DNA from 2 places in the Streptomyces sp. NPDC039462 genome. Region 1 is predicted to be linked to the other one. Evidence: riboswitches for the same ligand, from Rfam matches in the RefSeq annotation. Region 1 holds a riboswitch; the other holds the start of a gene.

Region 1 (14,474 bases):
GCGCCCAGCCGAGCGTGGCCGGGTCGAGCTTGAGGAAGAGGCGGTCGGCGATGGCCGAACTGCCGGGCACCGGACGGTGGTCGGGTGCGTCCTGCGCGCCGAAGCACTGGTCGAGCGGCGGGATGGCGGGCGGCTTCGCCGTCGTGCGGACGTCGTCGGGGAGCGCGTCCAGGTCGCCGTACGAGGCGAGCACGCGGATCCGCTCGACCTCGCGCCCCTCCTCGTCGTACTGGAAGAGCGAGGCCTGACCGGTGGAGAGCGACCGGCCGCCGCGCACCACGTCCGTGCGGATCACGGCGGGGCCGGGACTGGACGCGGTGAGGTAGTGCGCCGAGATCGTGAAGGGGTCGGCGTGCGGCAGGGCGTCCGCGAGCGCGCGGCCGATGACGGCGAGGAGATAGCCGCCGTTGACGGCGCTGATGATCGTCCAGCCCGCGGAGAGCTCCGTGTCGTAGACGCCGGGCTCCCGGCGGGTGACCGCCGTGTCGCGGTCGAACTCGCTGTCGCCGATGCGCGCGGGCACCGATGCGGGAATTGATGCTGCCGTTGCCATGGCAGCAACGTACAACATCTAATTACTGAGCGGTAGCTTTTCCGGGACGCTCGACAGCCACGGCCTCGGGGCGCTTCACGGCGTCTCCCGCACCTCCGCCTCCACCGCGGTGGAGCGCCGGTTCCAGGCGCGCGGCGCCCGCCAGTGGTAGCGGATCGCGAGCAGCCGCAGGGTGAACGCCGTCACGGCGGCGAGGCCGCTGGTGAAGCCCGTCAGCTGCTCGAAGTGGATGCACAGGGCGACCATCGTGGCGCCCACGATGGCGGGGACCGCGTACAGGTCGCGGTCCCAGCGGACCAGCGAGGGCACTTCGTTGGCGACGATGTCGCGGAGCACGCCGCCGCCCACCGCGGTCATCAGGCCCAGGGTCGCCGACGCGGTGAGCCCGAGGCCGTAGTCGTACGCCTTGGTCGTGCCCGCCACACAGAACAGGCCGAGGCCCGCCGCGTCGAAGACGTTCACCGCGAGCTGGGTGCGCTCGACCTCGGGGTGCAGGAAGAAGACCAGCGCGGCCGCGAAGAGGGGGGTGATGAAGTAGCCGAGGTCGGTGAAGGCGGCCGGCGGGACCGCCCCGATGACCAGATCGCGGAAGAGGCCTCCGCCCAGCGCGGTGACCTCGGCGAGCACGGCGATGCCGAAGACGTCGAAGTTCTTGCGCACGGCGAGCAGCGCGCCGGAGATCGCGAAGACGAAGATCCCCACGATGTCGAGCGCGTGCTGGACGGAGGGCGTGAACAGATCCTGGAGCACGCGCCATTCTTACGCGTGTCTTCCCCATGGCCGGACCGCCCTGCCCCCTGCCTTCTCCCCGGTTTGAGGGTTGACCGGCCATCGCCGCCGGTCACCACGGGTTCTCGTCCGGCGAAGTCTCACAAAGGACTTCAATGACAAGGTTGAAGCCATGAGATTCCTGCTGGAGATCGACATGGGTGAGACGGCGTTCGAGGGCAAGGCGGCGGAGGAGCTGGGCCGGATCCTGCGGTACTGGGGCGGCAACCTCGGCCACTACGCGCTGACGCCGGGCGACGGCGAGAGCGTCTACGACTCCGCGTACCGGGAAGTGGGGCGCTGGACCGTCACGGAGTGACACACAAAGGAGGGGAGGGCGCGCGATCAGTCGCACACCCTCCCCTCCCTTGGCCACTAATTCGAGGGCTTCTCCGAAGCCTTCTCGGCCGCCGCCGTCTCCTCCGCCTTGGTCGCCACCGAGACCACCTCGATCGCCTCCTTGGCCGCCGAGAGGAGCACGGTGTCCTGCGGCGCCTGGTCCGCCGCGTTCTCCGGGTGGTGGCACGCCACCTGGTGCCCGGTGGCGAGCGCGGTCAGCGGCGGCTCCTTGGTCTTGCAGATCTCCGTCGCCTTCCAGCACCGCGTGTGGAAGCGGCAGCCGCTCGGCGGGTCGATCGGCGAGGGGACGTCGCCGCGGAGCAGGATCCGCTCGCTCTTGACGCCGCGCCGCTTGGGGTCGGGCACCGGCACCGCGGAGAGCAGCGCCTTCGTGTACGGGTGCATCGGCGTGGAGTAGAGGTCGTTCCGGTCCGCCAGCTCCACGATCTTGCCGAGGTACATCACCGCGATGCGGTCCGAGACGTGCCGGATGACCGACAGGTCGTGCGCGATGATCACGTACGTGAGGCCGAGCTCCTCCTGGAGGTCGTCCAGGAGGTTGACCACCTGGGCCTGGATGGAGACGTCCAGGGCGGAGACCGGCTCGTCCGCCACGACCAGCTTGGGCCGCAGGGCGAGGGCCCGCGCGATGCCGATGCGCTGGCGCTGGCCGCCGGAGAATTCGTGCGGGTAGCGGTTGTAGTGCTCCGGGCTGAGCCCGACCCGCTCCAGCATCTCCTGCACGGTCTTCTTCACGCCGCCCTCGGGCTTGACGCCCTGGAGCTTGAAGGGCGCGCCGACGATCGTGCCGATGGTGTGCCGCGGGTTCAGCGACGAGTACGGGTCCTGGAAGATCATCTGGACGTCGCGGCGGAGCGGACGCATCCGCGCGGTGTTCAGATGCGTGATGTCCGTGCCCTCGAACTCGACGCGGCCGCCGGTCGGTTCGAGGAGCCGGGTGATCAGCCGGCCCATCGTCGACTTGCCGCAGCCGGACTCGCCGACCACGCCGAGCGTTTCACCGGGGCGTACGTCGAAGGAGAGGCCGTCGACCGCCTGCACCGCCGCCACCTGGCGCTGGAGCAGCCCCTTCTTGATCGGGAAGTGCTTCACCAGGCCGTCGACCTTGAGCAGCGGCTCGGACGAGCCCTTCGCCTGCGCCGGGATCGTCATCTCCTGGCCCTTCACGTCCTGGCCCTTCGCGGCCTGGCTCTTCGCGTCATCGTTCACAGCTTCGGCGCAATCTCTTCGGTCCAGATCCGGGTGCGCTCGTCCTGCGACATGTGGCAGGCGGAGTAGTGCCCGGCGGCCACCTCGCGCAGTTCGGGACGCTCGCGGCGGGTGATCTGATCCTTGGGGATGTCCGCGTAGGGGCAGCGCGGGTTGAAGGCGCAGCCGCCCGGCAGGTTGATCAGGCTGGGCGGGGAGCCCTTGACCGGGATGAGCCGCTCGGTCTGCTCGCGGTCGATGCGGGGCATCGAGCCCAACAGGCCCCAGGTATAGGGGTGCTGGGGTTCGTAGAAGACCTTCTCCGCGGTGCCGCGCTCGACGCACCGGCCGCCGTACATGACCAGGAGCTCGTCCGCCATCTCGGCGACCACGCCCAGGTCGTGCGTGATCATGATGACGGCGGAGCCGAACTCCTTCTGCAGATCCCTGATGAGGTCGAGGATCTGCGCCTGGACGGTCACGTCGAGGGCGGTGGTCGGCTCGTCGGCGATGAGCAGCTCGGGGTTATTGACCAGCGCCATCGCGATCATCGCGCGCTGGCGCATGCCGCCGGAGAACTCGTGCGGATAGGAGTCGACGCGCTTGTCCGGCTGCGGGATCCCGACCCGGTCGAGCATCTCGATCGCCCGCTTGCGGGCGGTCTTCTTGTCGACGTCGTTGTGGACCCGGTACGCCTCGGTGATCTGCTTGCCGATGGAGTAGTACGGGTGCAGCGCGGAGAGCGGGTCCTGGAAGATCATCGCCATCTCGCGGCCGCGCAGCTTGCGCACCTCGTCCGGCGGGGCCGACAGCAGCTCCTTGCCGTCCAGCCAGATCTCGCCGGAGATCTGCGCCCGGCGGGCGCCGTACTGGCCCGCGGTGTGCAGGCCGAGGATGCCGAGCGAGGTGACCGACTTGCCGGAGCCGGACTCGCCCACGATGCCGAGGGTCTTGCCCTTCTCCAGCTGGAAGCTGAGCCCGTCGACGGACCTGACGAGGCCGTCGTCGGTCGGGAAGTGCACCTTGAGGTCGCGCACCTCGAGGAAGGCGGAGGGGGCGGGCGAGCCGGTGACGGGCTCACCCACCGCGGCTCCGCTCTTGGACAGTTCGGTCATCCCAGCCTCACTCGCGGGTCGATGACGGCGTACAGAAGGTCGACGACGAGGTTGGCCACGGCGATCGCGAGCGCCGCGCACAGGGTGACGCCCAGGATGACGGGCAAGTCCTTGCTGCTGATGGCCTTGACCGCTTCGAGGCCGAGCCCCGGCAGGTTGAACGTGGACTCGGTGAGCACCGCGCCGCCCATCAGGACGCCGAGGTCGAGTCCGAAGACGGTGAGGATCGGGGTCATCGCGGAGCGCAGCGCGTGCTTGCGGATGACGGTGGGTTCGCCGAGGCCCTTGGCGCGGGCGGTGCGGATGTAGTCCTCGCCGAGCACTTCGAGCATCGTGGCGCGGGTGAGGCGGGCGTACATCGCGGCGTTGAGGAAGGCGAGCACGATCCACGGCAGGATCATCGTCTGGAGCCAGACGTCGATCGAGTCGTCGGTGCTGAGACTGTCCGCGATCTTCACCCAGCCGAGTTCGTGGACGAAGATGCCCATCGCGATCATGCCGGTGAAGAAGACGGGGAGCGAGACGCCGCCGAGGGCGGTGGTCATCGCGGCGCGGTCCCAGATGGTGCCCCGGCGCAGCGCGGAGATCACGCCGGTGATGACGCCGCCGGCCAGCCACAGCACACAGGCGCCCGCGGCGAGCGCACCGGTGACGGGCAGGGCGTCCTTGAGGGTCTCCCACACCGGCGCCTCGGTGCGGAAGGAGTAGCCGAAGCAGGGGGCCGGGCAGTGCGTGACGTCACTGCCGTTGACGTAGTCGCGGCCCATCGGGATGCCCTTGATGAAGTCCCAGAACTGGACCAGCAAGGGATCGTTGAGGCCCAGTTTGACGCGGATGCCTTCGAGCTGCTCGGCACCCGACGCCTTGCCGGCGAAGAGGACGGCGATGTCCTGTCCCGCCCACTTGGGCAGCATGAAGAAGATGGTGAAGGTCGCGAGCAGTACGACCAGCACCATGATGATGACGGCGATCAGGCGCCGGATGAGATAAGCAAGCACTGTGCGCGGCCCGGCGGTGGCCGGGACCCCCTCGTGAGGGGTCCCGGCCACCGCCCGGGGCCATCACCTGCCCTTCGGACTGGCGGGATTCGGCGGCGGTGGAACGGTCAACTGCGGTTCGTGCGGCGCCTGTTACTTGACGACGCCGAGCGAGACGTAGTCGTACCGGCCGTTGTAGGCGTCGGACATGTAGGCGTTGGTCAGCCGCGATCCGCGCCAGGTGATGTTCTTCTCGTAGAGGAAGGGCATCCAGTCGGCCTGGTCGAGGATCCGCTTGTCGAGTTGCTTGTAGATCTCGCCGGCCTTGGCCGGGTCGGTCTCCGCGATCGCCTTGTCGAAGAGCGCGTCGATCTTCTTGTCCTTGATCTGCGACTCGTTGTAGTTGCCGTTCTCGATCAGGAAGCGGCTGTCGAACAGCGGCTGCGCGTAGCCCTGGCCGGACGGGAAGTCCGGGCCCCAGCCGCTCATCTGCATGCTGTAGCCGCGCTTCTTCACGACGGACGGCGAGCCGGTGATGCTGGCGGAGTCGGCGCCGTCGAGGGACTCGACGCTGACGTCGATGCCGACCTTCTTCAGCTGGGCCTGGAGCGCCTCGGCGGCGTCGACCTCACCCGGGTTGTTGTTGCGGGCGGTGAGCTTGGCCTTGAAGCCGTTCGGCTCGCCGCACTTCTTCAGCTCTTCCTTGGCCTTGGCCGCGTCCGGCTTGCCCTTGCGCGCGAGGACGCCGTACGGGTCGTAGTCGCTGTGACCGGGGATCGCCTTGGGGAACGTGCTGTTGGCGATGTCACCGGCCGCGACCTTGCCGCCGCGGGTCTGCTGCAGGCTCGCGAAGTCCGTGCCGTAGAAGACGGCCTTGCGGCAGTGGACGTTGTCGAAGGGCTCGGCCGTGTGGATCAGCGCGACGTAGCGCACGAAGGACGTGTGCATGTTGTCGACGTTGTCGCGGTGGTCCGAGACGGCGGTGACGCGGCCGGACTGGGTCATGCCCGTGCCGTTGAGGTCGACGTCGTAGTCGCCCTCCATCAGCTTCTTGTCGTTCTCCTCCAGGTTGGCGGAGATCGTCACGTCGATCTTGTCGGGCAGCGCGGCGCGGATCGGGTCCGAGGACTTCTTCCAGGCCGTGTTGCGGACCAGGACGATCTTCTTGCCGGACTTGTACGTCTCGAACTTGTACGGGCCCGAGGAGAACGGGCGCGCGGTGTACTTCGCCTTGGTGTCCTTGGACTCCTTCACCGGCGAACCGGTGGGCATCGCGAGGAACTGCTCGAAGTCACCGTTGCGCTTGGGGAGCTTGAAGACGATGGTCTGGTCGTCGGGCGTCTCGATCGCCTTCAGACCGCCCTTGTCCTTGTAGGGGCCCTTGTACTTCTTGTCGGGGTCCAGCGCGTGCCGGATGTACCCCGGGCCACCGGTGATGGTGTCCGTCGCCCAGGAGCGCTCGATGCCGTACTTGACGTCCTTGGAGGTCAGCTTGGAGCCGTCCTCCCAGGTCACACCGTCACGCAGCTTGTACGTGTAGGTCTTGCCGTCGTCCGAGATCTTCGCGGTGGAGGTGGCGAGGTCCGGGACCAGCTTCGTGCCCGCCTTGCCCGGCTTGGTGTCGTAGGACACCAGCTGCCGGGTGTAGAAGCGCATGAAGTCCCACGACATGCCGTAGTAGGCGCGCTGGGGGTCGGCCGAGTCGAGGTCCTGCTTGCCGACCATCTTCAGCGTCCCCCCCTTCTTCTTGGACGGGTTGGCGACCTTGTCGAGCGCGGCGTTGTAGCCGGCACCCTTCGAGTCGCCGTCGCCACCGTCACCGCCGCCGCACGCCGTGGTGGTCACCAGCGCCGCGACGACGAGGGCCGCACCGCTGGTGAGCCGTCGTTTCGAGGAAACTGTGGGCATTTTCTCGTAACCTCCGAGATTCGCGGTCCCTGGCCATGTGCTGCCGGAGAACCATGGTTAGAGCCACCTGACATGCGGCAGGGGCAAGCCGGTTGGGCGCTGCTAGCGCGTCCCCTTCGGGTCGAGCGCGTCCCGCAGCCCGTCGCCGAAGAGGTTGAAGGCCAGCACGGTGATGAAGATCGTGACGCCCGGGAAGACCATGAACATCGGGTCGTGCTCGTACGTCTCGAGCGCGTCCCGCAGCATGCCGCCCCAGGAGGCCGTCGGCGGCTTCACACCGGCGCCGAGGAAGCTCAGGGCCGCCTCCGTGAGGATGTTGGTCGGGATCATCAGCGTCGCGTAGACGGTGATGGGGGCGACCAGGTTGGGCAGCAGTTCGCGGAACAGGATGTGGCGCCGTCCGCCGCCGAGGCTGCGGGCCGCCTCCACGTACTCGCGCTCACGGAGCGAGAGCGTCTGACCGCGCACGATCCGGCCGACGTAGGGCCAGCCGAAGAAGCCGATGACCAGCACGAGGATGCCGACGCGCACCCCGCTGCCGGTGAGACCGAGCAGGTCGTCCGGCAGGACCGAGACCAGCGAGATGATGAAGAGCAGCTGCGGGAACGAGAGCAGTACGTCCATCACGCGGCTGATCAGGGCGTCGACCCAGCCGCCGAAGTAGCCGGCGATGATGCCGAAGAGGGTGCCGAGGGCGACGGCGACCACGGCCGCCAGGAAGGCCACGAGCAGCGAGATGCGTGCTCCGTAGACGATCCGGCTGAAGATGTCGCGGCCCTTGTTGGGCTCGACGCCGAAGAGGAAGTCGCCGCTGACACCGCCGAGCGCGCCCTTGGGGAGGTTGGTCAGCTCGTCGAGCTCCTCCTGGTGGAAGTCGTTGGGCGGATGGCCCAGCAGGCTCACGATCAGGGGCGCGAAGATGGCGACGAGCACCAGGAACAGCACCGTGATGCCGCCGGCCAGGGCGACCTTGTCCCGCTTCAGGCGGTTCCAGGCGATCTGCTTGAGGGACCGACCCTCGACCTTTTTCACCCCTGCATCAACTGCGGGGGCGACGTCCTCGGTCGGGTCCGCGTCCGCAGGTGTGTCATGCAATGGTGCCGTCATCGTGGCAGGGACCCCTCTCAACCGGTGGTGACCGGCCCGCACTTGCCGCTGTAGCGACGTGATCAGTCCGTCGTACACAGGGGGCGAAGGCCCCTGGAGCGGGAGTCTTCATCCACGTCGCGATCTGTTACCAGACTTGACGGGGAAAGGATGCGCAACCGTGATGCTGATCGGGGTGTTCCGTTATCCGGACGCGGGTGAACGAGGGGCGAACACGGGGCAGTTGGGGTGCAAGGCACCACGGGAGCCCATAGGCTCCCACCGGCACCAGAACGGACATCGCGCCGGTCGTGGCTGCTCGGTGGCCGCGCCGGGACTGCTCAGGGGCTGCCCGGTGGCCGGTTCACGCCGCTCAGTACTGCGCGGGGTAGCCGTAACCGCCGGCCTGGGCCGGGGCCGCCTGCGCCTCGCGGTCGTAGAACGGGCGGGCGTTGGCGCGCAGCCACATCGCGACCGGGTCGTAGTCGTCGGACATCGCGACGGTCGAGACGGGCAGGCCCTCGGGGACGGCGGGGATGGACTGCTGCATCATCGCCCGCACCGCGTCGACCGACGGCGGCGACGTGTCGTACACGTCCAGGCCGATGGCCAGATAGGGCGCCCCCAGCGCGGGCTGCACCCAGGCGCGGCGCAGCGAGCGCACCGCCGGGGTGCGGTGCGCGTTCTGCGTCAACAAAGCGTAGAACTGGGGGATCTCGATGCTCGGCTCGGTGAGCCGGAGCGGTCCCGCGGGCAGCAGGTCGAGGCCGGTGGCGATGCGGCGCAGGTCGAGCCAGGGGACGCCGACGCCGCCGCCGGGCGCGTGCGGGTTGAGCCAGAGGCCGTAGTGGTCGGGATAGAGGGTGCGGGCGATGTCGGTGCCGCGCACCACTTCATAGCTGCGGTTCCAGCCACTGGCGGAGAGCTCCTGGGCGGAGGTCACACAGGGGGCATAGCCGATCCCCTCCACCTCCATGTTCCCGTACTGGGCGTCGGGGGAGCCGGCCTGGCCGTGCCAGAGCAGCATCCACACCTGGTCGGCGGCGAGGGCGCGCAGCAGTGCCTCGTACGCGTCGTAACGCCCCGGCGTCACCTGGCGCAGCAACTGCTCCAACTGCCCGGCCGTGCCCGACGCACTCACCCGTAACCGCTCCTTCGTGACGAACTCGGTGGCCCCAAGGAAGAGCCGGGAAGACCCAGAGAATGCAACCAGCTTAAGCGGCGATGCGGTGGTAGAACGGCCGCACCTGCGCACGCAGCCAGTCGCCCACCGGGTCCTGCGCCACGTCGAGCAGCACGAGGTTCACCGGCCACGGGGCCGGCACCTGGCCGAGGGCACGGCCGAGGGCCTCCATGGGGAGCTCGCGGGCGTTGCCGTCCCAGGTGGACAGCTCGACGCCGACGAAGAGGACCGGGGCGTCCGTCTCGATGTCGGCCAGGCAGCGGCGCGCGGTGAGCACCACGCCGGTCGCCTCGAACTCGCGGCCCGCCGCGGCGAGGAAGTCCACCGGGTCGTGCTGCCAGTCCGGTTCGTAGAGACGCACCCGGCCGCCGGTCGTGGGCCCGTCCAGCGGGGTGCGGCCGGCCCGGCAGAGCTCGGCCACGGCGGGCGGCGGCAGCGGGACGCCGACGGTGCCGTCCGGGTTCAGCGCGATGCCCAGCTGCGGCGGGAGGCCGCGGGCGAACTCCACGGCGGGCGCCACGGTGCGGCCCATCCGGTCGGCCGCGTCGCCGAGGGCCTGCCGGAACTGCTGTTCGGAGCTGAAGACGGGGACGTACGCCTGGCCGTCGATCTCCAGGGTCGGCAGGTCCAGGGTGCCGCTGTCGGGGCCCCCGCCGTTCGGCAGCGGGATCCAGATCTGGCTGCGGCCGAGCACCTCGACGATCCGGCCGCCCGCCGACGCGTCGGCGCCGAGGGAGGCGGCGAGGACCTCCTCCAGTTCGTTGCCCGGCCATCCGCCGTACGGATGGGCATGTGCCTGCGCCGGAAAGTCCATCTGTCCAACCCCTGCTCGCGACCGCTCTGCCTGCGGCTCGAACCCTAGCGCCGGTGGGCTCACCGGTCGAAGGCGATCGCCCGCAGCGCCTGCGCCGCATCCCGGTCGAGCAGCACCGCGGAGTGGCAGCCGCGCGGCAGGTCGCCGCGCTCGGTGGCGCCGACGAGGCGGCCGACCGTCCTGCGGTGCCGCGTGAACGCGTACCGCGAGACGCCTCTGCCGCGCTCGCGCTGGCCCTGGAGCGCCGTGTCCACCGGGACGTCGAGCAGCAGCAGGTGCAGGGCGGAGCCGCGGCGGGCGGCCTCGCGGGCGAGCCAGCGGCGCACCCAGGCCTGGGTCCCGCAGTCGTGCACGACGACGCCGGCGCCGGTGCGCAGGGTGCGGCGCAGGCCCGCGTAGTGCGCGAGGCGGACCAGGGGGCGGTAGACCGCGTACGGCAGCAGGCGGGGCATGCGGCGGGCCCAGCGGTCGCGGGTGTCCTGGGAGTCGATGCGCGGGCCCGTGACGGCCTGCCGCATCAGCGTCGACTTTCCGCCACCGGGCAGCCCGGAGACGACGACGAGGTCGCCCTCGCCGAAGGTGAGGCGGCGGGGGCTGTGGCCGGCCCGCTGCCGCAGGTCCCGGACGACGGCCACGGGGAGCGGGCCGCAGCTCTCCGCGGCGGGGGTGGCGGCCTGCTTCGGCAGCGCCACTCCCGTGGTAGTGGCAAAGACACTGGTCCTGCTGCGCACCGTGATCGGCCTCCCCGTAGCGGTCACGTACTGCTTTCCCCAGCAAGTGTAAAGAGAAGGTAATGCGGCACAAGAGCATTCCGGGCAGTGCGATCCGTGTCCTGCCACGGCTCCCCGTGGCCGGGGTCGCGTGCAATGATGTGCCCGCCAACTCCATACCGGCCGTTTGAATCCGCGCGGGAGAGTTCCCGGAGCCAGCACGCACGCGTGCCCGGGGCGCCGAAGGAGCAAGTCCCTCCCTTGAATCTCTCAGGCCCCGTACCGCGCGGGCGAGGCACATCTGAAAAGCGGGCCGCCCCGGTGGCCCCACCCAAGGTGCAAGCCGGGCGTCTCACATATCGGGACACGCTCGGCGAACCTCTCAGGTTCCGATGACAGATGGGGAGGATCGACCTCGCCCGTCATGCCCTGGGAGTTCCCTTCATGAGCACTGCCCCCCGTCTCACCGCCCTCGATGCCGTGCATCGTGCGCTCGGCGCGACCATGACCGACTTCGCGGGCTGGGACATGCCGCTGCGGTACGCCAGCGAGCGCGACGAGCACAACGCCGTGCGCACCAAGGCCGGTCTCTTCGACCTCTCCCACATGGGTGAGATCACGGTCACAGGACCGGCGGCCGTGGACTTCCTGAACTTCGCGCTGGTCGGCAACATCGGCTCCGTCGGTGTCGGCCGTGCCCGCTACACGATGATCGTCGCCGAGGACGGCGGGATCCTGGACGACCTGATCGTCTACCGCCTCGGCGAGACCGAGTACATGGTCGTCGCCAACGCTTCCAACGCGCAGACCGTGCTCGACGCGCTGACCGCCCGCGCCGACGGCTTCGACGCCGAGGTACGCGACGACCGCGAGGCGTACGCGCTCCTCGCCGTCCAGGGTCCCGAGTCCCCCGGCATCCTGAAGTCACTCACGGATGCCGACCTGGACAACCTGAAGTACTACGCGGGTCTGCCGGGCACCGTCGCGGGCGTCTCCGCGCTGATCGCCCGCACGGGCTACACCGGCGAGGACGGCTTCGAGCTCTTCGTCTCCCCCGGTGACGCCGAGAAGCTGTGGAACGCGCTCATGGAGGCGGGCACGCCCGTCGGCATGGTCCCCGCCGGCCTCTCCTGCCGCGACACGCTGCGCCTGGAGGCGGGCATGCCGCTGTACGGGCACGAGCTGACCGCCGAGCTGACGCCGTTCGACGCCGGGCTCGGCCGGGTGGTCAAGTTCGAGAAGACGTCGCAGTCGGACTCCTTCGTGGGCCGCGCGGCCCTGGCCGCCGCCGCCGAGCGCGCCGAGACCGCCCCGCCGCGCAAGCTGGTCGGCCTGGTCGCCGAGGGCCGCCGGGTCCCGCGCGCGGGCTTCTCCGTGGTCGCCGACGGCAAGGTCATCGGCGAGGTCACCTCGGGCGCCCCGTCCCCGACGCTGGGCAAGCCGATCGCGATGGCGTACGTCGACGCCGAGCACGCGGCCCCGGGCACGCAGGGTGTCGGCGTCGACATCCGCGGTACGCATGAGCCGTACGAGGTCGTGGCCCTGCCGTTCTACAAGCGCCAGAAGTGACCCCCCGCACATCGTCCCCGTTCCGCAGCACCCACCCGCGTACAGGAGAATTCGACTCATGAGCAACCCCCAGCAGCTGCGTTACAGCAAGGAGCACGAGTGGCTGTCGGCCGCCGAGGACGGCGTGGCGACGGTCGGCATCACGGAGCACGCGGCGAACGCGCTCGGTGACGTCGTCTTCGCCCAGCTCCCCGCGGTCGGCGACACGGTGGTCGCGGGCGAGTCCTGCGGCGAGCTGGAGTCGACCAAGTCGGTCAGCGACCTCTACTCCCCGGTGAACGGCGAGGTCGTCGCCGCCAACCAGGACGTCGTCGACGACCCCTCGCTGGTCAACTCCGCCCCGTTCGAGGGCGGTTGGCTGTTCAAGGTGCGCATCACGGACGAGCCGGACGACCTGCTCTCCGCCGATGAGTACACCGCCTTCACCGCCGGCTGACCCATACCGATAGGGATCGTGTGATGTCGCTTCTGAACACCCCTCTCCACGAGCTGGACCCGGACGTCGCCGCCGCCGTCGACGCCGAGCTCCACCGCCAGCAGTCCACCCTGGAAATGATCGCCTCGGAGAACTTCGCTCCGGTCGCCGTCATGGAGGCCCAGGGCACCGTCCTCACCAACAAGTACGCCGAGGGCTACCCCGGCCGCCGCTACTACGGCGGCTGTGAGCACGTCGACGTCGCCGAGCAGATCGCGATCGACCGGCTCAAGGAGCTGTTCGGCGCCGAGTACGCCAACGTCCAGCCGCACTCCGGCGCCTCCGCGAACCAGGCCGCCCTCTTCGCGATCGCCCAGCCCGGCGACACGATCCTCGGTCTCGACCTGGCGCACGGCGGCCACCTCACCCACGGCATGCGCCTGAACTTCTCCGGCAAGCAGTTCAACGTGGTCCCCTACCACGTCGACGAGGCCGGTCTGATCGACATGGCCGAGGTCGAGCGCCTGGCCAAGGAGAACAACCCGAAGGTGATCATCGCGGGCTGGTCGGCCTACCCGCGCCACCTGGACTTCGCCGAGTTCCGCCGGATCGCCGACGAGGTCGGCGCGAAGCTGTGGGTCGACATGGCGCACTTCGCCGGGCTCGTCGCCGCCGGTCTGCACCCGAACCCGGTGCCGTACGCGGACGTGGTGACCTCCACCACGCACAAGACGCTCGGCGGCCCGCGCGGCGGCATCATCCTGGCCCGCAACAAGGACTTCGCGAAGAAGCTGAACTCCGCGGTCTTCCCCGGCTTCCAGGGCGGCCCGCTGGAGCACGTGATCGCGGCCAAGGCCGTCTCCTTCAAGGTCGCCGCCTCGGAGGAGTTCAAGGAGCGCCAGCAGCGCACCCTGGACGGCGCCCGCATCCTGGCCGAGCGCCTGGTCCAGGACGACGCGAAGGCCGTCGGCGTCGACGTCCTGTCCGGCGGCACTGACGTGCACCTGGTCCTCGTCGACCTGCGCAACAGCGAGCTCGACGGCCAGCAGGCCGAGGACCGCCTCCACGAGGTCGGCATCACGGTCAACCGCAACGCGGTCCCGAACGACCCGCGGCCCCCGATGGTCACCTCGGGCCTCAGGATCGGCACCCCGGCGCTCGCCACGCGCGGCTTCCAGGAGGAGGACTTCCGCGAGGTCGCCGACATCATCGCCGAGGCCCTCAAGCCCGGCTTCGACGCGGACGCCCTCAAGGCCCGGGTGACCGCTCTGGCCGACAAGCACCCGCTGTACCCCAACCTGTAGCATTTTCGTACGCTTTCCTTCGTACGAAACGACGGGGCACCGCGCACACTGGAAGTGAACACAGTGAGTGCGGTGCCCCGGCTCATGTCCGGCGCACGCCCCGCTCTCTGCACCACCCCGGCAGACAACGGCGTCTACCAACCACCCTTTGGAGTTCTCGTGGCCATCTCGGTCTTCGACCTGTTCTCGATCGGCATCGGCCCGTCCAGCTCCCACACGGTCGGTCCGATGCGCGCCGCCCGCATGTTCGCGAGCCGCCTCAAGAACGAGGGCCTGATGGCCCACACCGCCGCGATACGGGCGGAGCTGTACGGCTCGCTCGGCGCCACCGGCCACGGGCACGGCACCCCGAAGGCCGTCCTGCTCGGCCTGGAGGGCGAGTCGCCCCGCACGGTCGACGTGGAGACGGCCGATGACCGCGTGGAGAAGATCAAGAGCAGCGGCCGCCTCAACCTGCTCGGCATGCACGAGATCGACTTCACCTTCGACGACGACCTGATCCTGCACCGCCGCAAGGCGCTGCC
Region 2 (14,474 bases), on a different contig from region 1:
CGACGCTCGCCGCCTACAAGGAAGCCCGGTCGACGTACGCGCGCGACAAGTTCAACGCCCTCGTGATCCTGACGGACGGCGCCAACCAGGACCCGGGCAGCATCTCGCGCGGCTCCCTCATCGCCCGCCTCGAGGAACTCGCCGATCCCGGGCGGCCGGTGCCGATCATCGCCATCGCCGTCGGCCCGGACGCGGACAAGGACGAGGTCCAGCAGATCGCCGCGGCGACCGGCGGCTCCGGCCACCAGGTGGACGACCCGACGCAGATCCACGCGGTCATCCTCAAGGCGATCATGGAGGCGGGCAGCAACCGGGGCTGACACCCCGTGCCCCTGCCGGTCCGGCGGCCCGGTCAGCTCAGCGGTACCGCCGGTTCCCTGAGCCCCACCGGCCACGTGTGCACCGGCTCACCCTCATGCATCAGTCGGCAGTACCGCTTGGTGGTCGCGGCCAGCGCTTCCTCCCTGGCCAGCCCGCTCTCCAAAGCCTTGTGATACGTCGTCGCCTGCCACGACGCGCCGTTGACCCGTCGCCGGCACCGCTCCTCGATCACCCCGAGGTACAGATCCCGGTCGGCGGCCTCCACGCCCCACGCGTCGAGCCCCGCGGCCGCGAGCGGCAGCAACTCCTCGCGTACGAGCCGGACGGCCGCCACCTCGACGAGTCCGCCGAGCCTGCCGCGCCGCGGCCACTGCAACGTGGCGTCGATGCCGTGGCGGCACGCGACGTCGAAGTTGTGGGCCGCGGCCTCGAAGGGCAGCCGGGACCACACGGGCCGCGCCTCCTCGGCGAGCGCCCGCACGAGCCCGTAGTAGAAGGCGGCGTTGGCGATGACGTCGGTGATGGTGGGGCCCGCGGGCAGCACCCGGTTCTCCACCCGCAGGTGCGGGACGCCGTCGGCGATGCCGTACACCGGGCGGTTCCAGCGGTACACGGTGCCGTTGTGCAGGACGAGTTCGCCGAGGCGCGGCACACCACCCGCGTCGAGGACGCCCAGCGGGTCCTCCTCCTCCATCAGGGGCAGCAGCGCGGGGAAGTACCGCAGGTTCTCCTCGAAGAGCTCCAGCGGCCCGGTGATCCACCGCTCCCCGAACCAGGTGCGCGGCCGCACGCCCTGGACCTGCAGCTCGGGCGACCGTGTGTCGGTGGACTGCAGGAACAGCGGCGGCCGGGACTCGCGCCACAGTTCACGGCCGAACAGGAACGGCGCGTTGGCGCCGACGGCGACCTGGGCCGCGGCGATCGCCTGCGCCGCGTTCCACACATCGGCGAACCGGCCGGGCGTGACCTGTAGGTGCAACTGCACGGAGGTGCACGCCGCTTCGGGCGCGATCGACGCGGAGGTGCAGGTCAGCCGCTCCACACCCTGGATGTCGAGGGTGAAGTGCTCACCGCGCGCCGCCACGATCTGATCGTTCAGGAGGGCGTAGCGGTCGACGTCCGAGAGGTTCCCCGATACCAGGTCGGCGCGGTCCAGCGTCGGCAGAATACCGATCATGACAATGCCGGCGTCGAGCTCGTTCGCTTTCCTGTGGGCGTAGTTGAGGCCGGTGCGCAGCTCTTCGGCGAGCCGGTCGAGAACGCGTCCGCCGAGCCGGTGCGGGGCAATGTTCACTTCCAGATTGAACATTCCGAGTTCCGTCTGGAAATCCCGGCTCGCGATGCGCTCAAGAACCTGCGCATTCAACATCCTCGGCAGCCCGTCGGGCCCGGCGAGATTCAGCTCGATCTCCATGCCCATCAGATTCTTGGGCCGATCGAATCGCTGTTCCTCCAACAAACGCTCCAGCCCCGCCAGGCACTCTCGGAGCTTGCCTCGGAAGTCGTTCCGGTCGGCCAGGTCGAACGTGCCCGCCACGACCTTCTCCCCCATCGAAGCGTCCCTCCTCGATCGGGCAGCCATGGGTCCGGCCGCTGTGTACGAGGGATGATGCCCAGGCAATGTGATCGATAACGCCCCGGGCGGGGCCACCGGCCGGTACGCTCGGCACAGCAGGGGTCCGGCACATTCACCAGGCATGCGGCACGGTGAAGATTCCCTTCCGATGCGCCTGGTCAAAAGCACCGGCAGAAATCGGCCGACCGCGTTTTCGGAGAAATCCGAGGTCATGCGGGTCGATCCCCCTGCGAAATCGGGAGAAAGGCCTCACAAGGACGGCTCATTAAGGCCTTGCCCGCAATATACGGAGCGCCTAGATGAAACACTGCTCGAACACGTCTCGTATAAACTGCGCAATCTAGGCAGAGAGTTGGCGCTCGCGGCACCGGCCCCCGCCCCTCTGGCCCAGAGCTGACAGCGCCGTCACGCACCTGCCCCCGCTCCACTGTGCCTGTCGAATGAGAGAGGCGACCCACCATGCCGCTGCATGTCCCCCCGGCTCCAGCGCCCGCCCTGCGCAGCGTCCTCGCGGCACTCGGTTCCCCCACCGCCGTACGCGAGGCCCGCACGCCGTCCCTGCGTACCGCACAGGGACCGGCGAGCCCCGAACTCCCTCTGCCCGTCCACGTGTTGGACCGCATCACGCCCGAGAGCACCTCGCCCACCCGGCTCGCCGGCTGGCGCTTCCTCATCCGCTGCGGCGAGCGCGCCGTCGCCGCGGCCGACACGATGCTGACTCCGGACGGCTGGGCGTTCTCGCACTTCTTCGAAGGGCCGTACATCGCCTCCACCGAACGGGCCCTGCGGCACGCCGAGGCCATGCCGATGCCCTGCCAGCCGCGGCTGCTCTCCGTGCCCGAGCTCTACATGCTCACGCTCTGGCTGCACCGGGACTGCACGGACGACGGCGCCGAGGGCCCCCTCGCCGCCACCGACCTGCTGGTGCCGCTGGCGCCCGCCCCGCCCGGCATCGCGGCCCACCGCCCGCACCGCGTCGCCGAGCTGCTGCCGATGCTCAACCACCGTCTGACACCGGCACCGCTGCTGAGCTCACCCGCCTGACAGCACCTCTTCCGCTTCCTGTGCCCCGCCGCCCCCGCCGCGGGGCACAGCGCTGCCCACCCAGGTGGACTAGCCCGGTCAGGCCACCCCGAACCACCCGAAGAGACGGGGAAGTTGGACTGAACCGTCCGGCCGGGTGATACGTCATTAAGCAGTAGGAGCCGCTGCGGCAAAATCCCTGCGGATTGACGCCCGGAGGGCAACACTGGGATCGGACCGACTACAAACGGGGGGCGGTTATGAACACCGCATCGAGCCACAGGACCGACGTCACAGCCATCTCATCGCAGCGAAAGAACCCTTCCATGTGCCAGCACCAACCCGCGTGCCCGACAGCCGACTCAGCCGACCGGGAAGCCGCGCTCCTCATGGCGAGCCACCCGGAGCAGGGCTGGAGCCTGCTGTGCAACGGCGTCCTGCTCTTCGAGGACACCGGTGAGCTGCTGCCGGACGGCCAGATCATCGCCCCGCACCGACCGCTGGGCACCGACCAGGTCATGACAGCCGCCTGAGCACCGACGGCACATCCGCGCGACCGCACCACACCGCACGTCCGCAGCAGCGCACCACCGCACCACCGAACAGAAGCGGGGCCGGCCCGGAGAGAACTCTCCGAACCGGCCCCACCGCATGCCCGCCCCACTTGGGCGCGGATATCAGTCCTCGTACGCATCCAGCGGCGGGCAGGAGCAGACCAGGTTCCGGTCGCCGTACGCCTGGTCGATACGGCGCACCGGCGGCCAGTACTTGTCCGCGGCGACGACCCCGGCCGGGAAGACGGCCTCCTCACGGCTGTAGCCGTGCTCCCACTCGCCGCTGAGCGCGGCGGCGGTGTGCGGGGCGTTCCGCAGCGGGTTGTCGTCGGCGGCCCACTCGCCGGAGCCGACCTTCTCGATCTCCCGGCGAATGGCGATCATCGCCTCGCAGAACCGGTCGATCTCGGCCAGGTCCTCGCTCTCCGTCGGCTCGATCATCAGGGTTCCGGCGACCGGGAACGACATGGTGGGCGCGTGGAAGCCGTAGTCGATGAGCCGCTTCGCGATGTCGTCGACGCTGACCCCGGTCGCCTTGCTGAGCGGCCGCAGGTCCACGATGCACTCGTGCGCGACCAGGCCGGCCGGACCGGTGTAGAGCACCGGGTAGTGCGGCTCGAGGCGCTTGGCGATGTAGTTGGCGGAGAGCACGGCGACCTGGGTGGCTCGCTTGAGGCCCTCGCCGCCCATGAGGCGCACGTACGACCAGGAGATCGGCAGGATTCCGGCGGAGCCCCAGGGCGCCGCGGAGATCGGACCGACGCCGGTCTCGGGACCGGCCGCGGGCTGCAGCGGGTGGTTGGGCAGGTACGGCGCGAGGTGCTCGCGCACACCGACCGGACCCACGCCGGGACCGCCGCCGCCGTGCGGGATGCAGAAGGTCTTGTGCAGGTTCAGGTGCGAGACGTCGCCGCCGAAGTGGCCCGGCTTGGCGAGCCCCACCAGGGCGTTGAGGTTGGCCCCGTCGACGTACACCTGACCGCCGGCCTCGTGCACCTCCGCGCAGATGTCGGTCACGTGCTCCTCGAAGACACCGTGCGTCGAGGGGTACGTGATCATCAGTACGGCCAGCTCGTCGCGGTGCTTCTCGATCTTGGCGCGCAGGTCCGCTATGTCGACCTCGCCGTCGTCGGCGGTCTTCACGACGACGACCTTCATGCCGGCCATGACGGCGCTCGCGGCGTTCGTGCCGTGGGCGGAGGACGGGATGAGGCAGACGGTGCGCTGCTCGTCGCCGTTGGCCCGGTGGTAGCCGCGGACCGCGAGCAGCCCGGCGAGCTCGCCCTGCGAACCGGCGTTGGGCTGCAGGGAGACCTTGTCGTACCCGGTCACCTCGGCGAGCCGCTCCTCCAGCTCACGGATGAGCGTGAGGTAGCCCTGGGCCTGCTGGGCGGGCGCGAAGGGGTGCAGCTGGCCGAACTCGGGCCAGGTGACGGGCTCCATCTCCGTGGTCGCGTTGAGCTTCATGGTGCAGGAGCCCAGCGGGATCATGCCGCGGTCGAGCGCGTAGTCACGGTCGGCGAGCTTGCGCAGGTAGCGCAGCATTGACGTCTCGGAGCGGTACTGGTGAAAGACCGGGTGCGTCAGGTAGTCGTCGCCGCGCAGCAGGCCCTCGGGCAGCGTGTCAGCGACGGCGGCGTCGAGCGCCTCGACATCGGCGTCGACGCCGAAGGCGCCCCACACCGCGCTGAGCTGCCGGCGCGTGGTCGTCTCGTCGCAGGACAGGGAGACGTGGTCGGCGTCGACGAGGTGGATGTTGACGCCGGCCTCGCGGGCGGCGGCCACCAGCTGCTCGGCCTTGCCGGGCGCCCGCACCGTGAGCGTGTCGAAGTAGGCGCCGTGGACGACTTCGTAGCCGCCCCCGGTGAGGCCGGCGGCGAGCAGCGTCGCGTAGCGGTGGGTGCGCCGCGCGATCGACTTCAGGCCGTCGGGCCCGTGGTAGACGGCGTACATTCCGGCCATGACGGCGAGCAGCACCTGAGCGGTACAGATGTTGCTGGTGGCCTTCTCGCGGCGGATGTGCTGCTCACGGGTCTGCAGCGCGAGGCGGTAGGCCTTGTTGCCGTCGGCGTCGACGGAGACGCCGACGAGCCGCCCGGGCAGGCTGCGCGCGAACTTCTCGCGGACCGCCATGTAACCGGCGTGCGGCCCGCCGAAGCCCATCGGCACACCGAAGCGCTGCGTCGTGCCCACGGCGATGTCGGCGCCGAGCTCGCCGGGCGAGGTGAGCAGCGTCAGGGCGAGCAGGTCGGCGGCGATGGTGACGACTGCGCCGAGCTCGTGCGCCTGGTCGATGAGCGGCTTGATGTCGCGGACGGCACCCGAGGCGCCCGGGTACTGGACGAGTACGCCGACGACGCCGCGCTCGGCGACCTCGGCGGGCAGGCCGTCGCTCAGGTCGGTGACGACGACCTCGACACCGGTGGGCTCGGCGCGGGTCTGGATGACGGCGATGGTCTGCGGCAGGGCGTCGGCGTCGACGACGAACACGCCGTCCTTGACCTTGCCCATGCGACGCGAGAGGGCCATGGCCTCGGCGGCGGCGGTGCCCTCGTCGAGCAGCGAGGCTCCGGAGGTGGGCAGGCCGGTCAGCTCGGCGACCATGGTCTGGAAGTTGAGCAGCGCCTCGAGGCGGCCCTGCGAGATCTCGGGCTGGTACGGCGTGTAGGCCGTGTACCAGGCCGGGTTCTCCATCACGTTCCGCAGGATGACCGGCGGCGTGAAGGTGCCGTAGTACCCGAGTCCGATCATGGAGTCGAGGACCTGGTTCCGGTCGGCGAGGGAGCGCAGCTCGGCCAGCACCTCGGCCTCGGAGCGCGCGCCGGGCAGATTCAGCGCTTCGGCGTTCTTGATCACATCCGGCACCGCGGCGGCCGTCAGCTCGTCGAGCGAGCCGTACCCGACCTGGGCGAGCATCTTCGCCCGCGCTTCCGCATCGGGCCCTATGTGCCGCTGCTCGAAGGGGATGCCCTGCTCAAGCTCCGAGAGCGGGGTGCGATGGGTGGCAGTCATTGCGGAGGCCTCCTGGTCTGCACGACCTGCGAGGGGTACCACGGCGCGGGTACCCGGACGGCCTCCCCCTCTGTCATCTCAACCTGAGAGCTTCACAGACCGGTCCGTTTCGACAGATCTGCTTTCACCGTCGGTGAGGAAGGGTTCCGAACGTGCCCGCCCGACGCCCGCCCTGCTTTCCAGAGTGACCTCGTCCGTGCGGTACGGGTGCCTGAGAGATTCCGGGGAGGATTTGCTCCTTCGGCGCCTCCGGGATCACGTCCCGGAGAGCTCTCCCGCACGGGGTCAGCAGCCAAGCGCCAGCCTACCAGCGAGGACCCCGGCCGTTCCCTCGAGTGGCCACCTGCCCCGAAGTGCTCTTTCGTAGTGACTACGAATGATTAAAGATGAGTTACGCCCGTTTTCGACGAGCCGCGACCAGCTGGAGGGCCCGTGCAGACCGATATCGATCCGCGCAACCTGATCGGCCGCAAGGCGTTCGACCGGAACGGGACCAAGATCGGCACGATCGACGAGGTCTACCTCGACGACGCCACGGGCGCCCCGGAGTGGGCCGCCATACGCACCGGCCTGTTCAGCCGCGACGCCTTCGTCCCGCTGGAGCCGAGCGAGCTGGCCGAGGACGGCACCCTGCACATTCCCTTCGACCGCGCCCTGATCAAGGACGCCCCGGACTTCGGGGTGGGCCGCCACCTCTCCCCCGAGCAGGAGCTCCAGCTCTACCACCACTACGGCCTCGACACGACGCCACCGGGCGCCCCGCCGCCCCCGCCACCGCCCGACCAGGACTTCGGCCGCATCGCCGGCACAGAGGCCCCCTGACCCACTGGCCCGCGGCCCGACCCGGCACCCGGCCTCACCCCGGGCCCTCCACCGCCACCCGAGCCGCCCCCGACACTCCTTCGAGCCCCGCTTCAGCCACCCTCTCGCCCCGCTGCACCGTCCTGACCAACGGCAGCGGCTCCGCGGGCTCCAGGTCCGGGTCGTCCGTCCGGAACGTCCGCACCCGCCCCGGTGGCGAGTCCGGCGTCTCGAAGCGCACCGTCACCCGGCCGAGACCGCTCCCCTGCACCCAGCCGTGCCCGTACTCGGCATGCCGCACGTCGTGTCCGGCCGCCCACCGCCGCTCGGCAGGCACCACCGGCTCCTCGGCCCGCTCCCGCTCCGGATCACCCGCGGCCGCCTCCGCGGCCGCCGTCCCGCCGGCTTCCTCCGTCGCAGCCCCTTCGGCACCGGCCAGAGCCGCCTCGGCCGCCTGGGCCTGCGCGAAGAGATCCTCCTGCGTGTAGTCCGCGAGCCCCGTGACGCCCACGCCGAGCAGCCGCACCCCTCCCGTGGTGTCCACGGACTCAAGCAGCCGCGCGGCGGCCTCCCGCACCACTCCCGGGTCGTCCGTGGGCCCGCGCAGCGTCTCGGACCGCGTCAGCGTCGAGAAGTCGAACCGCCGCACCTTGAGCACGATGGTCCGCCCCGAGTGCCCGGCCGCCCGCAGCCGCTGCACACACCGCTCCGCGAGCCGCCCGACCTCCGTCCTGACCCGCACCCGGTCGTGGATGTCCACGTCGTACGTGTCCTCGACGCTGACCGATTTCGTGTCCCGCTCGGCCACCACGGGCCGCTCGTCGTGCGCGAGCGCCATCGCATACAGCGAGCCGCCGTGGGCCTTCCCCAGCAGTCGTACGAGCTCGTCCTCACCGGCCTCCGCGAGCTCCTCGACCGTCGTGATCCCGGCCCGCCGCAAATGGTCGCCCGTAGCAGGCCCCACCCCGGGCAACGTCCGCACGGACATCGGCCCCAGCAGGGCGCGCTCCGTCCCCGGGGTGATCAGCACGAGACCGTTCGGCTTGGCCTCTTCCGAGGCGATCTTCGCCAGCATCTTGGAGACGGCGAGCCCCACCGACCCGGCGAGCCCCGTCACCGCCCTGATGTCCGCCCGCAGCCGCTCCCCCACGGCCCTGGCCGACTCCGCGTCGTCGGCGACGCCGCCGGCCTCCAGGTCCACGAAGGCCTCGTCCAGGCTGAGCGGCTCCACCAGCGGCGACAGCTCCCGCAGGAGGCCCATCACCTGCTCGCTGATCTCGCGGTACAGCCCGAAGCGGGGCACGAGATACGCGGCGTTCGGCGCCAGTCTGCGCGCCTGCCCCATGGGCATCGCCGAGTGCACTCCGAACCGCCGCGCTTCGTAGGAAGCGGTCGCCACGACACCCCGCGGCCCGAGCCCGCCCACGATCACGGCTTTGCCCCGCAGGCTGGGCTTCGCGGCCTGTTCCGCGGACGCGTAGAAGGCATCCATGTCCAGATGCAGGATCGTCGGGGCGCTTCTCACATCTCCGATGCTGCCTTACGCCACTGACAACGCGGCCTCAGACCGCCTTGTTGCGCCGTCTGGCCAGCTCATCGGCCGGATTGTGCCCGATGAGCGTCTCCCCGGTGTCGATGCGCTCGCCGTGCAGCTGGGACAGCGCGGCCTCGACGTCCCGCCAGACGACCCCCACGGCGATCCCGAAGACCCCCTGCCCGCCCTGGAGCAGCTCGTGGACCTCGCTGGAGGACGTGCACTCATAGACCGTGGCGCCGTCGCTCATCAGCGTCATCCGCTCCAGGTCGCGGAATCCGCGCTCCCGCAGATGCTGCACCGTCGTGCGGATGTTCTGCAGCGAGACCCCGGTGTCGAGGAACCGCTTCACGATCTTCAGGACGACGACATCGCGGAAGCTGTAGAGCCGCTGCGTGCCCGAGCCGCCCGCGGCCCGCACGCTGGGCTCGACCAGCCCCGTACGGGCCCAGTAGTCGAGTTGCCGGTAGGTGATGCCCGCGGCCGCGCACGCGGTGGGACCGCGGTAGCCGACCTGTTCGGAATGCTCGGACGTCGTGTCCCCGCTCCCCTGGACCGCCATCGGTCGATTCGGAGAGTGACCGGCCGCGCCGCCGTGGAGCGGGTACGGACCGCCCATCGCCGTACCGTCGCCGCTGCTTCTCACGCCGACCTCCCTCCTTGACCTGCCTTCTCGACGGTAGGCAGTCGCCAGGGGCTCGTCAACGATCGCCACACTCGGCACGCCGAGTGATAATCACCCTGAGAGTGGTTTCCCGTGCCTCGTCGCGGGGAAAGGCTAGCCGAATGGTCCGACGCGGGCCGTCGGAAGCGGCTCACTGGCTGTTGGTGCCGAAGTCCTCGGGCGAGATCTGGTCGAGGAACTCGCGGAACTTCTCCACCTCGTCCTCCTGCTCGTCCGGGATGGCGATGCCGGCGTCGTCCAGGACGCCGTCGCTTCCGAAGATGGGCGTCCCGGTGCGCAGGGCAAGCGCTATGGCGTCGGACGGACGCGCGCTCACCTCGACACCACTGGCGAAGACCAGCTCCGCGTAGAAGACCCCTTCCCGCAGGTCCGTGATGCGCACTTCGGAGAGCTCCTGGCCCACCGCTTCCAGCACGTCCTTGAACAGGTCGTGGGTCAGCGGCCGTGCGGGTGCCATGCCCTGCTGCGCGAAGGCGATGGCGGTCGCCTCACCTGGTCCGATCCAGATGGGGAGGTACCGGTCGCCTCCCACTTCACGCAGGAGCACGATCGGCTGGTTGGAGGGCATTTCGACCCGGACACCTACGACGTCGAGCTCGTTCACACAGCAACCCTAGGACGTGGCTGGCAGGTTTGGGTAGTCGGGCACCCGCCGAGTACCGGACGGGACCGGGCGAGTCAGGGCAATCTGATGCCGAGCGCCGTCTGCACGAGCGCCGAATGCAGCCGCCCCGTCAGGCTCGCCAGCTCTTTGGCACGGGCCTCGGCATGGGCCCTGGTCTGCGGATTACGATGCCGCCGCAGCGGAGCGACCACCTGGTCGACGAGCCCGGCCTCACGGTCCGCGGCGGCCTTCATGGCCCGCAGGTGCCGCGGCTCGATTCCGAACCGGCCGAGTTCGACCACGAGTGAGGCGACCGTGACGGCCTCCGCGTCGTACCCGCCGTCCGGCAACGGTGCGACGAGGCCGTACGCCTCCCACTCGGCAAGCTGTACCTCGTCGATCTCGGCGGCGGCCAGCAGCTCGGCACGGCCCACACGGGCCGCCGTCGGCCCCTCGGCCTCGCCGAGGCCCTGGGCGTCGCCGGCGTCCCCCTGACGCCCCAGGGACGGCATCGGGGGCCTCTCACCGCGCTCCAGCGCGTCGAGGTGCTCACGGATGACCCTGAGCGGCAGATAGTGGTCCCGCTGCATCCGCAGGACGTGACCGAGCCGCTCGACGTCCTCCGGGCTGAACTTCCGGTATCCGGAAGGGGTGCGCTGGGGCTCGATGAGCCCCTCGGACTCCAGAAACCGGATCTTGGAGATCGTGACCTCGGGAAATTCGGCACGCAGTTCGTTCAGCACGGTGCCGATGCTCATCAGCCGGCGGTCCGCGGCGGCGGTGCCGTTCCCGGCACCGCCCCTCGGTGTTTGAAGCATGGACCTTCCCTGGGGATCCCCCCGGACGGCGTCTGGGGGAGGGTCAGATGCCGACGGCCCGCTGGCTCGCGTAGAAGACCAGTCGGTACTTGCCGATCTGCACCTCGTCGCCGTTCGACAGCGAGACCGAGTCGATCCGCTCCCGATTGACGTACGTGCCGTTGAGGCTGCCCACGTCGGCGACGGTGAAGGAACCGTCCCCGAGGCGACGGAACTCCACGTGGCGACGCGACACCGTCACGTCGTCCAGGAAGATGTCGCTCTGCGGGTGACGCCCCGCCGTGGTCAGCTCGCCGTCGAGCAGGAAACGACTGCCCGAGTTCGGACCGCGGCGCACCACGAGGAGCGCCGAGCCGAGCGGGAGGGCGTCCACGGCCGCCTGCGCCTCCGGAGAGAGCGCGGGAGACGGGTTCGTGCCCGTCGCCTCGGCGTCGTAGGCCTCAAGGCCCGAGATGGAGATCGTCGAGGTCGTCTCGGACGCGCGCTCCGGTGCGGCACCGGCCCGCAGCGGCGCACCGCAGTTGGAGCAGAACCGGCTCGCCTCGGCGTTTCGGTTACCGCACCTCGTACACACCAGCGCCATGGACGGGTCCTCCTGCCGTGGCTGCCCCGCAGGGGCATTCGATGCGTACGGGTCGGAGGTGTACCCTCCACCCGCACTTGAGGTTGAAGGTTCTCCGAAACCTATGCGTCCGGGACCGGCAGGGTCAACAGACGACGCGCCCTGTCCGCCCGAAATGTCACCGCCTGGACCAGCGACCTGATCGCGGAACATCGGGCGCCCCGCGCCCTGCTCCTCGGCATCTCCATGGCGCGGAGCACGGTGCCGGGCAGTGGCCGGATTGCCACTGTCCTGACGTGCGCTCTTGCCGAACAACTTCGCAAACAACTTCACGGGCGATTCCCCTTGACCGAAACAGACCCGCCCGTGGGGCAGGACGAACCCTGATTGCACACACCGGCATTCATCGGTGAGCCAGACATCCTCACAACGTCCGTGGCCACCAAACAGTTTCCACCACGCACCACGCTTCCGGTGCGCCGACCCCCCGCAACCTCATGCCCCCGCCCGACGACCCTCATGCGTCCGCCCCTCACTGGGAGGACGACCGAGCGTAGTCAGGCTGCTTCGCAGGTCGCAAGGCGTCCACGACGATCTTCTCCGAGCGTTCCACGGTGACCGTGGCCTGCTCCTTCTCCAGAGTCTGCACCACGCCTCCCGGGATGTTCAGCGCAGGTTCGAGATCCTGCGGCTTGCCGATCACCTTGAAGAGGTACGGTTCGCCGACCTTGCGGCCGTCCACCCGTACTCCCCCGCCGCCGGCGTCCGACAGATAGGTGTTCGCCACGACGCGTACGTCATTGATCTGGATCGCCTCGGCGCCCGCGGCGCGCAGCTCCTGAATGGCGTCGAGCAGCATGTCCGCCTCGATCGCCCCTTTCCTGTCCTCGATGGTCAGCGTGATGCCGGGCCCCTGGGCCGCCACCGTGCCTGCCAGGATGCCGAGTTGCCGCTCCCGCTCGACCGTCTGCTTGCGCGCCTCCTCGGCCTGGTCCGAACTGTTCTCCAGCCCGGTCCGCTGTTCCTCGAGGCGGCGCTTCTCTTCTTCCAGACGCTCGGTACGGTCATCCAGTTCATCGAGGATGCGTACGAGATCTTCTTGCCTCGCGCCGCGCAGCGCGCTGCTGTCGTTGTTGGACCGCACCTGGATGGCCAGGCCGAGGCCGAGCACGAACAGCAGCAGGGCGACGATGAGTTGGGGCCGGGTCACCCGCGGCGGCCACAGGCCCTTCACCAGCCGCTGACGGCCGGTGAGCTGCGGCTTCGCCCCGGTCTCGGCGGGCGCGGGCGTCTCGGGCGTGCTGGGGACCTCGGCGGGGAGTTCCTTGCGCCGGTTGTACTCGGGCCTCTCGTCGGCACTCATCGGCGTCACGCCCTGAAGACGTGCCGGCGGATCGCCGCGGCGTTGGAGAAGATCCGGATGCCGAGGACCACGACGACGCCGGTGGACAACTGGGCGCCGACGCCGAGCTTGTCGCCCAGGAACACGATGAGCGCGGCCACCACCACGTTCGACAGGAACGACACCACGAACACCTTGTCGTCGAAGATGCCGTCGAGCATCGCCCGCAGCCCTCCGAACACGGCGTCGAGAGCCGCGACCACGGCGATCGGAAGGTACGGCTCGACCACCGCCGGAACTTCGGGCCGAACCAACAATCCGGCCACGACTCCCACGACGAGGCCCAGTACGGCGATCACGATGTGCCCTTTCCTGCCTTCGGCTCTGCTGTACGTACGGTCACGCTCGGCGCAGCCGGCAGCCGAAGCTCGTCCGACACGGAGATGCTGGTCCGGATGCCGAAGTTCTCCTGCAGAGCATGCAGGTACTGACCGTCACGGCTGTTCTGGAAACGGGTGCTCAAGCGTTTCCCATCACCTACCGCGAGCACCGTATACGGCGGCACCAGCGGTCTGTTGTCGACCAGTATCGCGTCACCCGCGGCTCTGATCGCCGACAGTGCGGTGAGCCGCTGGTCGTTGATCGAGATCGCCTCGGCGCCCGACTGCCACAGGCCGTTGACGACACGCTGCATGTCGCGGTCGCGCACCCGTCCGGTGTCGGAGAATCCGGAGCTCTCGCGCGGCCCGCCGCCGCCCTGGTCGGCCTGCTTCTTGTCGTCCACGACGAGCTTGACGCCGGGCCCCTGGGCTTCCGTGGCGCCGGAGAGGAGTCCCAGCAACTCGCCCTGGCTGCCGCCGTGCTGCTTCAGCGCGGCCCGCTGCCGCTCGCCGACGTCGTCGCGGAGCTCGTCCACGTCGTCCTCGAGCCGGTCGGCTCCCGCCGTCGCCTCTTCGACGCGGTCGATGAGCTCTTCGCGCTCCTTGGCCAGCACGGGCGCCTCTATCCGCGCCTGGGCGGCCCCCACGGTGACGACCAGCGCGGCGAGCACGAGCCCGGCCGCGAGCCCGAGTTTGGCCCGCAGCGGGCGAGGGACACCGCTGTTCCCTCTGGCTTGCTTGCGGGCGGCCGCCTCGGCGTACCCCTCGTCCAGGCTGTGGTCCATGACGGTGGTGAGCAGCGACATGGACGCGTCCGGGCGCCGGGGGCGTGAGGGGGTGCTCCGAACGGGGGGCTGCTGCGGCATGCAGCACATCGTCGCACGTCGGGGGCGCTACCTCCGAATGGCCCCACCGACGCGCCGGGCAGCACCCGTTGTGGGTGCTGCCCGGCGCTCGGAAAGGTCAGCGACCCGCGCTGTCCACCACCGCGGACCACTCGTCGAGCAGCGCCTGGGCGGACGCGTCGTCGGGCCCTTCGGCCCACAGATGAGTGACGGCCTCGGCCGGGTCGGGCAGCACGAGCACCCACCGTCCGTCAGTCTCCACGACCCGCACACCGTCAGTGGTGTCCACGGACCGCTCGCCGGCCTCCTCCACCACGCGCCGCATCACGAGTCCCTTGACCGCCCACGGCGTCGCGAGATCCCGCCGCAGCACATGGGCGCGCGGGATACGCGCGTCGATCTGACTCAGGGTGAGCT

The links. A riboswitch is a leader RNA that binds a small molecule or an ion and turns the genes downstream of it on or off. The one in region 1 is predicted to bind glycine.
Region 2: another riboswitch for glycine. It lies ahead of gcvP (aminomethyl-transferring glycine dehydrogenase); the one in region 1 lies ahead of gcvT (glycine cleavage system aminomethyltransferase GcvT).

Annotation. Positions count from the first base shown of each region.
Region 1 is NZ_JBVKAO010000002.1:282,169-296,642, forward strand. Features, by position in the region: gene ACZ7LU_RS12040 (thioesterase family protein) at 1-553, opposite strand, end outside; gene ACZ7LU_RS12045 (trimeric intracellular cation channel family protein) at 629-1,303, opposite strand; gene ACZ7LU_RS12050 (hypothetical protein) at 1,455-1,640, shown strand; gene ACZ7LU_RS12055 (ABC transporter ATP-binding protein) at 1,697-2,833, opposite strand; gene ACZ7LU_RS12060 (ABC transporter ATP-binding protein) at 2,887-3,984, opposite strand; gene ACZ7LU_RS12065 (ABC transporter permease) at 3,981-4,982, opposite strand; gene ACZ7LU_RS12070 (ABC transporter substrate-binding protein) at 5,115-6,869, opposite strand; gene ACZ7LU_RS12075 (ABC transporter permease) at 6,972-7,976, opposite strand; gene ACZ7LU_RS12080 (enhanced serine sensitivity protein SseB C-terminal domain-containing protein) at 8,329-9,096, opposite strand; gene ACZ7LU_RS12085 (enhanced serine sensitivity protein SseB) at 9,170-9,952, opposite strand; gene ACZ7LU_RS12090 (AAA family ATPase) at 10,012-10,689, opposite strand; glycine riboswitch at 10,851-10,957, shown strand; glycine riboswitch at 10,958-11,071, shown strand; gene gcvT (glycine cleavage system aminomethyltransferase GcvT) at 11,107-12,231, shown strand; gene gcvH (glycine cleavage system protein GcvH) at 12,290-12,667, shown strand; gene glyA (serine hydroxymethyltransferase) at 12,691-13,950, shown strand; gene ACZ7LU_RS12110 (L-serine ammonia-lyase) at 14,110-14,474, shown strand, end outside.
Region 2 is NZ_JBVKAO010000003.1:3,172-17,645, reverse strand. Features, by position in the region: gene ACZ7LU_RS17175 (substrate-binding and VWA domain-containing protein) at 1-320, shown strand, start outside; gene ACZ7LU_RS17170 (glutamate-cysteine ligase family protein) at 353-1,873, opposite strand; gene ACZ7LU_RS17165 (hypothetical protein) at 2,357-2,941, shown strand; gene ACZ7LU_RS17160 (DUF5999 family protein) at 3,247-3,453, shown strand; gene gcvP (aminomethyl-transferring glycine dehydrogenase) at 3,598-6,486, opposite strand; glycine riboswitch at 6,676-6,774, opposite strand; gene ACZ7LU_RS17150 (PRC-barrel domain-containing protein) at 6,919-7,308, shown strand; gene ACZ7LU_RS17145 (DNA polymerase IV) at 7,343-8,812, opposite strand; gene ACZ7LU_RS17140 (MerR family transcriptional regulator) at 8,850-9,467, opposite strand; gene ACZ7LU_RS17135 (bifunctional nuclease family protein) at 9,637-10,110, opposite strand; gene ftsR (transcriptional regulator FtsR) at 10,185-10,928, opposite strand; gene ACZ7LU_RS17125 (FHA domain-containing protein) at 10,972-11,940, opposite strand; gene ACZ7LU_RS17120 (DUF881 domain-containing protein) at 12,023-12,853, opposite strand; gene ACZ7LU_RS17115 (small basic family protein) at 12,859-13,191, opposite strand; gene ACZ7LU_RS17110 (DUF881 domain-containing protein) at 13,188-14,087, opposite strand; gene ACZ7LU_RS17105 (mannose-1-phosphate guanyltransferase) at 14,176-14,474, opposite strand, start outside.